Regions from separate parts of the Tardiphaga sp. GW822-FHT04G09 genome, predicted to be linked through region 2. Evidence: predicted binding sites of a transcription regulator. Region 2 holds the regulator's gene; each other region holds the start of a gene.
What was found. Region 2 encodes PhoB, which activates phosphate uptake and scavenging genes when phosphate is short. Its sites were predicted from a motif close to TGTCATNNANCTGTCAT; they were not measured.
Positions count from the first base shown of each region.

Region 1 (2,200 bases), on a different contig from region 2:
CTTCCGTGCGTCACCGACCTCGGCTAGCTTGCCCGCAACAAATACGGGCCACCAAGGCCGACTCAGGGAGAAAAGCGGAATGCACGGACTTTCAGTTCTTCGCGGTGTGGCGAGCGCATCGTTTATCGGAGCGCTGCTGTTGGCGAGCCCCAATGCCATCGCACAGACTGCGAACTATCCGAACCGGCCGATCACGCTGGTCCTTCCTTTCGCCGCCGGCAGCGGCACCGACACCACAACGCGCCTGATCGCCAAGGAACTCGGCACCGCACTGAACGCCAACACCGTGATCGACAACAAGGCCGGTGCCAACGGCTCGATCGCCGCCAGCTTCGTCGCCCGCGCACCGGCCGATGGCTATACGCTGTTCGTGACGACCAACACGACGCATTCGGCCAATCCCTATCTGCTCAAGAATATGAGCTACGATCCCATCAAGGATTTCACCCCGATCGCGCGCACCGGCGACCTGCCCTTCATGCTGGTGATCAATCCCGAGATTCCCGCCAACTCCGTGGAAGAGCTGATTGCGCTCGCCAAGAAGGAGCCGGGCAAGTACTCCTACGCATCGGGCAGTTCGTCGGCGATCGTCTCGGGCGCGACCTTTGCCCGCCTCGCCAAGCTCGATCTCCTTCACGTGCCTTACAAGAGCTCTCCACCCGCGCTCACCGATGTCATCGCCGGCCGCGTCAGCATGATGTTCGTCGACGTGCCCACCGGCCTGCCGCACGTCAACGCCAAGGCGCTGAAGTCGCTCGCAGTGACCACCAAATATCGCTCCAAGCTGCTGCCGGATCTGCCGACCATGGACGAGGCTGGCGTGAAGGGCTTCGACATCACGTCATGGCAGGGTTATCTCGGCCCGGCCAACATGCCGAAGGACATCGTCGTCAAGCTCAACGCGGAAATCCGCAAGATCGTCGAGCGCCCCGAGATCCAGAAAGACCTCGCCAATCGCGGCATGGAAGCCTTCTCCGGGACGCCGGAAGAATTCGACGCCTTCCTGAAGGATCAGCTCAAAGTGTGGGAGAAGCTGATCACGGACGCTGGAATCGAGAAACAGTAGGGTTGGTCTGCCGACTTCCCGGGTGTCGTCCCCGCTTGCGCTGGGACGACAGGGGAAGGTTGTGACCTAACCCGCAGCCTCGGCGACCCGATGCCGCAGGGTTTTCCCGCCCGGTCATCTCCTCGTCATGGAACTGTCAGCGCAGCGTAACTCCCGCGCCTCAGAACACCGCGCATGGTCACCACAAAGGAGACAACCATGCGCAGCACATTCCTCTGCTCCGTCGCTTCCCTCGTCATGCTCACATCCACCGCTTTCGCGCAGACGGAAGGTGAATTCCCCGCCAAGCTCGCCGGCCATGCCGTGTTGCCGGCCGCCTCGACCATCGACGCGCCCGCGGATGCGCCGAACGATCTGAAGACCTCGGGCAAATACACCACCGGCAAGCGCGTCGACGCGCTCGGCACAGTGATGGGCAAGTCCTATGAGCGCGCCACCGGCATCTCGCTGCCGATGAAGGGCCAGCCGCTGCAGGGCCATTCCGGCATCAAGGTGATGCCCGACGGTTCGTTCTGGGTGCTGACCGACAACGGCGCCGGCTCGCGCTACAATTCGGCCGACTACATGATCTATCTCAATCACCACAAGATCGACTGGAAAAACGGCAAGGTCGAGCGTCAGGCCACCGTGTTCCTGCACGATCCCGACAAGAAGGTGCCGTTCCGCATCGTCCATGAAGACACCGCCAAGCGCTACCTGACCGGCGCCGATGTCGACACCGAAGGTTTCCAGATTATCGGCGACAATTTCTGGATCGGCGAGGAATTCGGCCCCTACATCATCAAGGCCGACAAGACCGGCAAGGTGCTGGCCGTGTTCGACACCGTCGCCGACGGCAAGCCGGTGCGTTCGCCGGATCATTGGTCGGTGCAGTCGCCAGGCGCGCCGGGAGCCACCTACACCACCGTCAACCTGCGCCGCTCCAAGGGCTATGAAGGCTTCGCCTCCTCGAAGGATGGCAAGTTCCTCTACGGCCTGCTCGAAGGTCCGATCTGGGATGCCGAGAAGAAGGACTGGGAGAAGGTCGACGGCAAGGAAGCGTCGCGCATCCTGGAATTCGACGTCGCCAACGAGAAGTTCACCGGCCGCTACTGGCAGTATGTGTTCGAACAGAACGGCAATGCCATCGGCGAC
Region 1 covers NZ_JBXAMO010000015.1:91,434-93,633, reverse strand. The annotation lists gene AC1RLZ_RS22300 (Bug family tripartite tricarboxylate transporter substrate binding protein) at 80-1,066, shown strand; gene AC1RLZ_RS22295 (esterase-like activity of phytase family protein) at 1,265-2,200, shown strand, end outside.
Region 1: a site for PhoB is predicted at 1,190-1,206, ahead of AC1RLZ_RS22295 (esterase-like activity of phytase family protein). Genes of this name have one in related genera too.

Region 2 (2,200 bases):
CTGCGGCTTTCGAGTCACACGGAGTCGCAGAAAAAGCCGATTTCGCTGCTTTGTTTGCAGAAGCATGTGGACGCGGCATGCCCGACTCTTGCGCGTGAGTCACGGCATATTGTAGCTTTTGCCTCGTCGGATACGACATCTCGTGCGGCGGTAGATCCTTTTGACACATCCAGTGCGGCGTAAAAGCCGGACGCGAAATTCGCGCCCGGTGAGCGCTAAAGGATTCTGACCGCAGGGATTTTTGAAGTCTCAACTCGCAGCGCTGCCCGGTCAGGCTGGCGCTCACGAAGGGAAAATGGCGATGACGGTAATGACATGGACCGACGATCGCGTCGAACAGTTGAAGAAACTCTGGGAAGGCGGCCTCTCCGCCAGCCAGATCGCTGCGGAACTCGGTAACGTGACCCGCAACGCCGTCATCGGCAAGGTTCACCGCCTCGGCCTGTCCGGCCGCGCCAAGAGCCCCTCCTCGGCAGCTCCGCGGCAGCGCAAGGCGCGCCCGGCACAGCAGATGGTGCGCGTCGCCCGCCCGATGGCCCGCGGCAACACGGCATTGGCCCATAATTACGAAGTCGAGGCCGAGCCCGACCCGATCGCCTATGACAATATCGTGCCGATCAGCCAGCGCCTGTCACTGGTCGAACTCAACGAAGCCACGTGCCATTGGCCGATCGGCGATCCGTCGAGCCCCGAATTCTACTTCTGCGGCGGCAAGGCGCTGGCCGGCGCTCCCTATTGCGCACATCACTCGCGCATCGCCTATCAGCCGGCCAGCGACCGCCGTCGCGCGGTGCCGAAGCCGACGCGCTGAACTGGACGTATCAAGCCAAATGCCCGGCAGCGATGCCGGGCATTTTTCGTTTGGCACTTGCTTGCCTCGCCTAGCGAAGCCTCGCTTCGCCGGGCGGGGAGACGTCGGTCTCCGCATGCGAAGCATGAGGGCATCGGGTGAGAGCGACGCTCCACAGACGCGTAGGATGGGTAGAGCGTAGCGAAACCCATCGCTGTCCTGCGCATGGGACGATGGGTTTCGCGAAGACGCTCTACCCATCCTACGATTCCTGCGCGTGGCGGAAACCTACTCCGCCGCCTTGTCGAAGCGGTCATCCAGTGCGTAGCCGGCACCGCGCACGGTGCGGATCGGGTCCGGCTCACCGGCGGGATTGAGCAGCTTGCGCAGGCGGCCGATATGCACGTCGACGGTGCGCTCATCGATATAGATGTCACGGCCCCAGACGCTGTCGAGCAACTGCTCGCGGCTGAATACGCGGCCCGGATGTTCCAGGAAGAACTCCAGCAGGCGATATTCGGTCGGACCGAGATCGATCGGACGGCTGGACCGCACGACGCGGCGCTTGTCGCGGTCGAGTTCGATGTCGCCGAAAGCGAGCACAGTGGCGAGACGCTCCGGCGCGGCACGCCGCAGCAGACCCTTCACACGCGCCAGGAGCTCTGGCACCGAGAATGGCTTGACGATGTAGTCGTCGGCACCGGTGGCAAGACCGCGAACACGCTCGCTCTCTTCGCCACGCGCCGTCAGCATGATGATCGGCAGTGCCTTGGTTTCGGGCCGTGCGCGCAGGCGGCGGCACAGTTCGATGCCGGACAGACCCGGCAGCATCCAGTCGAGCACCACGAGATCCGGCACACGCTCCTTCAAGCGGGTGTCGGCATCGTCGCCGCGAGCTACGGTTTCTACGTCGTAGCCCTCGGCATCGAGGTTGTAGCGCAGGAGCGTCGTGAGTGCTTCCTCGTCTTCAACCACTAAAATGCGCGCGTTCATTGCCATATTGATCAATACCCTCAGTGACGTCCGACAAGCCCTAGATCATGATCCGAGCGGAAGACCGGCTTCCCCTTTTCCGCATCATGCTTCAGGCCGTCGGCGTATTCGCGAAGTTGGTCATGTCGCCCTTCGGACGTTTGTCGACCATCTGCTGACCCTCGATCATGTAGAACACGGTTTCCGCGATATTGGTGGCGTGGTCACCGATCCGCTCGATGTTCTTGGCGCAGAACATCAGGTGGATACAGAACGAGATGTTGCGCGGATCTTCCATCATGTAAGTGAGGAGTTCGCGGAACAGCGAGGTGCAGATGGCGTCGATTTCCTCGTCGCCCTTCCACACCGTCATGGCTGCCGGCAGATCGTGCGCGGCATAGGCGTCGAGCACCGACTTGACCTGGGTGGTCACGAGGT
Region 2 covers NZ_JBXAMO010000014.1:115,825-118,024, forward strand. The annotation lists gene AC1RLZ_RS21705 (GcrA family cell cycle regulator) at 302-811, shown strand; gene phoB (phosphate regulon transcriptional regulator PhoB) at 1,079-1,783, opposite strand; gene phoU (phosphate signaling complex protein PhoU) at 1,875-2,200, opposite strand, start outside.

Region 3 (2,200 bases), on a different contig from region 2:
GCTTCGCGGGCTCGCTGAAGGTGTTCGTGGCGCAGAACGCCTCGCTCACCGACGTGCACTGGACCATGTCCGGTGAAATCGTGCTGATCACGCTGGTCGGCGGCCTCGGCACGCTGTTCGGGCCGGTGGTTGGCGCCTTCGTCATCATCGCCATGCAGCAATATCTTGCCGGCTTCGGTCAGTGGGTGACGGTGATCCAGGGCGTGATCTTCGTGGTCTGCGTGCTGACGTTCCGCCGCGGCGTCATTGGCGAAATCGCGCATTACTTCAAGCGGTCGCTGTAGTTCACCATTGTCATACTTCTCCGATCCGGAGGCGGTGGCACGCTATGCAGAAGGCCCGGTGCGGCAGGTGCCGGGCTTCCTCGGCCTGCTGCAGATGGCGGGTATTCTCCTCGCTGAACGGGCACCGGATGACGCCCATGTGCTCGTGCTGGGCGCGGGCGGCGGGCTGGAGCTGAAGGCATTCGCCGAGACACAGCCCGGATGGCGCTTTTGCGGCGTCGATCCATCGGCCGAGATGCTGGGACTGGCCGGGCGCACGCTGGGCCCGCTCGCATCGCGCGTCGATCTCCATGAGGGCTATATCGACGGCGCGCCCGGCGGGCCGTTCGACGCGGCGACGTGCATCCTGACCCTGCATTTCATCCCGGAAGAGGAGCGTCGACGCACGCTGGCCGAGGTGCACCGGCGGCTCAAGCCGGGCGCTCCCTTTGTCGTCGCCCACCATAGCTTTCCCCAGGGCGAGGGGGAGAAGGCCAGGTGGCTGTCCCGCTACGCTGCTTTTGCGGTGGCATCGGGCGTACCGGCCGGCAATGCGGAGAACGCGATCTCGGCGATCGGCGAACGCTTGCAGCTGCTGTCGCCGGAGCAGGACGAAGCCCTGTTGCGAGATGCAGGCTTCACCGACGTCGCCCTTTTCTATGCGGGGTTCACGTTCCGGGGCTGGGTCGCCTACAGGACGTAACCGTCGAGGGCTGCGATCGACCTTCTTTCGCAGCACGAATGGCGAAATCGCCTGTGAATTCAATTACTCGCTCTAAATCCGGGCACTGCCTCAGGAAAAGCAGGCTGTCATAAAGCGGTGGATGACCGGGTCTAGAAGGTGTGCGATTGCTCGCCTTGGCCGGAAATGCTTTATGACGTCCGTGTGACGGGAGCCGCGAGCCGGGTCCGGTCCCTGCGTTTTCCCGAAGACCTGGATGATCCTATGCTGCGCTGGTTCCGCTCCTTTCTGCCCCGGGAGGAGAGGTTTTTCGACCTGTTCGCCCGTCACTCCGTGGCGGTGGTGCATGGCGCGGAAGCGCTGGCGGGGATGATGGAAGGCGGCGATGAGACGCCGGTCTATTGCCAGCGCGTCAACCAGTTCGAGAATGACGCTGACGCCATCACCCGCGAGGTGCTGACCGCCGTCCGCCGCACCTTCATCACGCCGTTCGACCGCGTCGACATCAAGAACCTCATCACCGCGATGGACGACTCCATCGACCAGATGCAGCAGACGGCGAAGGCTGTGATGCTGTTCGAGGTGCGCCAGTTCGAGCCGCCGATGCGGGAGATCGGCATCCTCCTGGTGGAATGCGCCAACCTTGTGGGCCGCGCCGTGCCGCTGATGAGCGCCATCGGCGACAATGTCGGCCTGCTTACCGCGATCACCGAGGAGGTCGGCAAGCTCGAGGGCCGCGTCGACGATCTGCACGATATCGGTCTCAAGGAGCTCTATCTCAAGCACCGCGATGCCAACGCCATGGATTTCGTGGTCGGCGCCGAGATCTACAAGCACCTTGAAAAGGTGGCCGACCGCTTCGACGACGTTGCGAACGAGATCAACAGCATCGTTATCGAACAAGTATAGGGCAGGGCTATCAGGTGGACGCCACGCTCGCCTTTCCGGTGCTGATCGGCCTTATCGCCATCGCACTGCTGTTCGACTTTCTCAACGGCCTGCATGACGCTGCCAATTCGATCGCGACGATCGTCTCGACCCGCGTGCTGCGGCCGCAATATGCGGTGCTGTGGGCGGCGTTCTTCAACTTCATCGCTTTTCTGGTGTTCGGCCTGCATGTCGCCAACACCATCGGCACCGGGATTATCGAGCCCAGCGTCATCGATCCCGCGGTGATCTTCGCGGCGCTGATGGGCGCCATCGTCTGGAACGTGATCACCTGGGGACTCGGCATTCCCTCGAGTTCGTCGCATGC
Region 3 covers NZ_JBXAMO010000001.1:672,179-674,378, forward strand. The annotation lists gene AC1RLZ_RS03225 (branched-chain amino acid ABC transporter permease) at 1-284, shown strand, start outside; gene AC1RLZ_RS03230 (class I SAM-dependent methyltransferase) at 292-966, shown strand; gene AC1RLZ_RS03235 (DUF47 domain-containing protein) at 1,210-1,854, shown strand; gene AC1RLZ_RS03240 (inorganic phosphate transporter) at 1,869-2,200, shown strand, end outside.
Region 3: a site for PhoB is predicted at 1,139-1,155, ahead of AC1RLZ_RS03235 (DUF47 domain-containing protein). Genes of this name have one in related genera too.

Region 4 (2,200 bases), on a different contig from region 2:
AGCCAGCAGCGTGATGTCGCGTTCCTTGTAGGCCGCCGGCAACTGCTTGGAGAGCGACCAGTTGTTGGTGACTTCGTGATCGTCCCACTGGCCGAAGATCGGCACCTGCGCATTGAAGGCGCGAACATTCTCGTCGAGCAGATTGTATTTGTGCGCGGCGCGGAATTCGTCGAGCGTCTCGGCGACCTTGGCCTTTTCCGGCACGATGATGGTGTTCTTCCAGACCGTGCCGTCAGGCAATTTCACTTCAGGCAGGATCGGGCCGTCGGCATAGATCGTATCGCCGGAATGGATCAGGAAATCCGGATTGTGCTTGCGCATGGTGGCGTAGGTGACCATGCCGCCATCCTCCGCATTGATGCCCCAGCCCTGTCCGGCGACATCGCCGCCCCAAACGAAAGACACATCGCGGCGATCCGCGGGCGCGGTGCGGAAGCGGCCGGTCACGGGCTCGCCGACGATCTCCGTATGCGAAAGATCACGGAATTTGACGCGGTAGAAGATGTCCTGCCCGGCCGGCAGATTGTCGAGCAGCAGCTTTGCTGTGAAATCGGTTTCCGGCAGCGCCACCATCGGCGGCAAGGTCCGCGCATTGTTGAAGGACTCGGTGGTGGCGACTTCCACCATCATCTGCGCCGGCCGGTCGGCACGCGACCAGATCATGCCGCTATTGATCCCGACATCGCCGGACTGCACGCCATGCGACACCACCGGACGATCCGCCGCGCGGCTGAGATAGGGCATCGCCAGGAAGCTGGCGCCTGCTGCAGCTGAGTGCGTGAGAAAACGGCGGCGGGACATATGTAACGCCGAGAACTTGTAAGTCATGGCGAACTCCTGATCCTGGCTTTGACACCCATGGTGCTAGGCAGATCGCTTGACGCCGCGATGACAGGTGATGCGCAATATCAACACCTGTCGGCGCAAGTTGCGAATGACTGGCGACTAGATTGACACATTTGGAAATTTCACCTTAACGTGAACGGGACGGTTCCCTTCGGGGATCAAAAGGGAATGCGGTGAGGGGATCCCCGATTCCGCGGCTGCCCCCGCAACTGTAAGCGGCGAGCCTGCGCCAAGAGCCACTGGGTGTTCACTTGGGAAGGCGGCAACAGGCATTGACCCGCGAGCCAGGAGACCTGCCGCCAGTCGTGGTCACACGCGAGCACATTGGGCGGGGTGTCCTGGTGGAAGTCACACTGCCTGTTTGAAAGCGGCGGGGCGACTTGGTTTGCGGTGACGTGCCACGTAACCGCGAGTCCTGTAGATGACCTCCGTCTCCCATGCATCCAAGCGATGCAGTGCTCTGCTTTCCTCTGTCGCACTGTCCTGCTTCCTTGTGCCCGCTGAAGGCTCGCTACGACCTGCGCAATCGCACCACGTACTCGATCCCGTGGTAGTTCAGCCGACCGCGACGCCAACACGGGTACGCCGCACGACATCAGGCAAGCCCACGCGCGCTGCGCGCTCGCGGCAGCAGCGCAACATTGCCGCCAATACGGGCGCGCCGGTCGCCGCGCCGACAGGCCCGGTCTTCGCAGCGCCGACGCTCAACCTCACCGGCACGACATCGACCGGCAGCCGCCTCGGCCTCACGCGCCTGCAAACGCCGGCCAGCGTGGAAGTGATCTCCGCCGAGACCATGGCCGAACGCGGCCAGCAAAACATCATCGCCGCGGTGACGCAAAACGCCATCGGCTTCACCGCCCAGCCGGCGCCCGGCAATGGCAGCATCGCCTTCAACACCCGCGGCTTTAACGGCAACGGCACGGTGATGACACTGTATGACGGCACCCGCCTCTATGTCGGGTCCGGCACGCTGACCTTCCCCTATGACACCTGGTCGTCGGAGCGCATCGAAGTGCTGCGCGGTCCTGCCTCGGTGATGTATGGCGAAGGCGCCATTGGCGGCGCCATCAATGTGGTCTCGAAACTGCCGCTGTGGGTGCCGCGTAATCAGGCAGAGATCTCTTTCGACACCAATATGGAGCGCCGCATCGCCGTGGACAGCGGCGGCCCCGTGAGCAAGGACGTCGCCTACCGAATCACCGCCATCGGCAGCATGTCGGATGGCTGGGTCGACCGTGACCACCAGTCCCATGTCGAAGTCCACGCCGCCGTGCAGATCAAACAGACCGAAGACATCACCTGGACGATCTCAACCGATTACGGTGACCGCAGTCCGTCGCGCTACTTCGGC
Region 4 covers NZ_JBXAMO010000011.1:88,240-90,439, forward strand. The annotation lists gene AC1RLZ_RS19255 (alkaline phosphatase D family protein) at 1-828, opposite strand, end outside; cobalamin riboswitch at 974-1,161, shown strand; gene AC1RLZ_RS19260 (TonB-dependent receptor) at 1,268-2,200, shown strand, end outside.
Region 4: a site for PhoB is predicted at 878-894, ahead of AC1RLZ_RS19255 (alkaline phosphatase D family protein). Genes of this name have one in related genera too.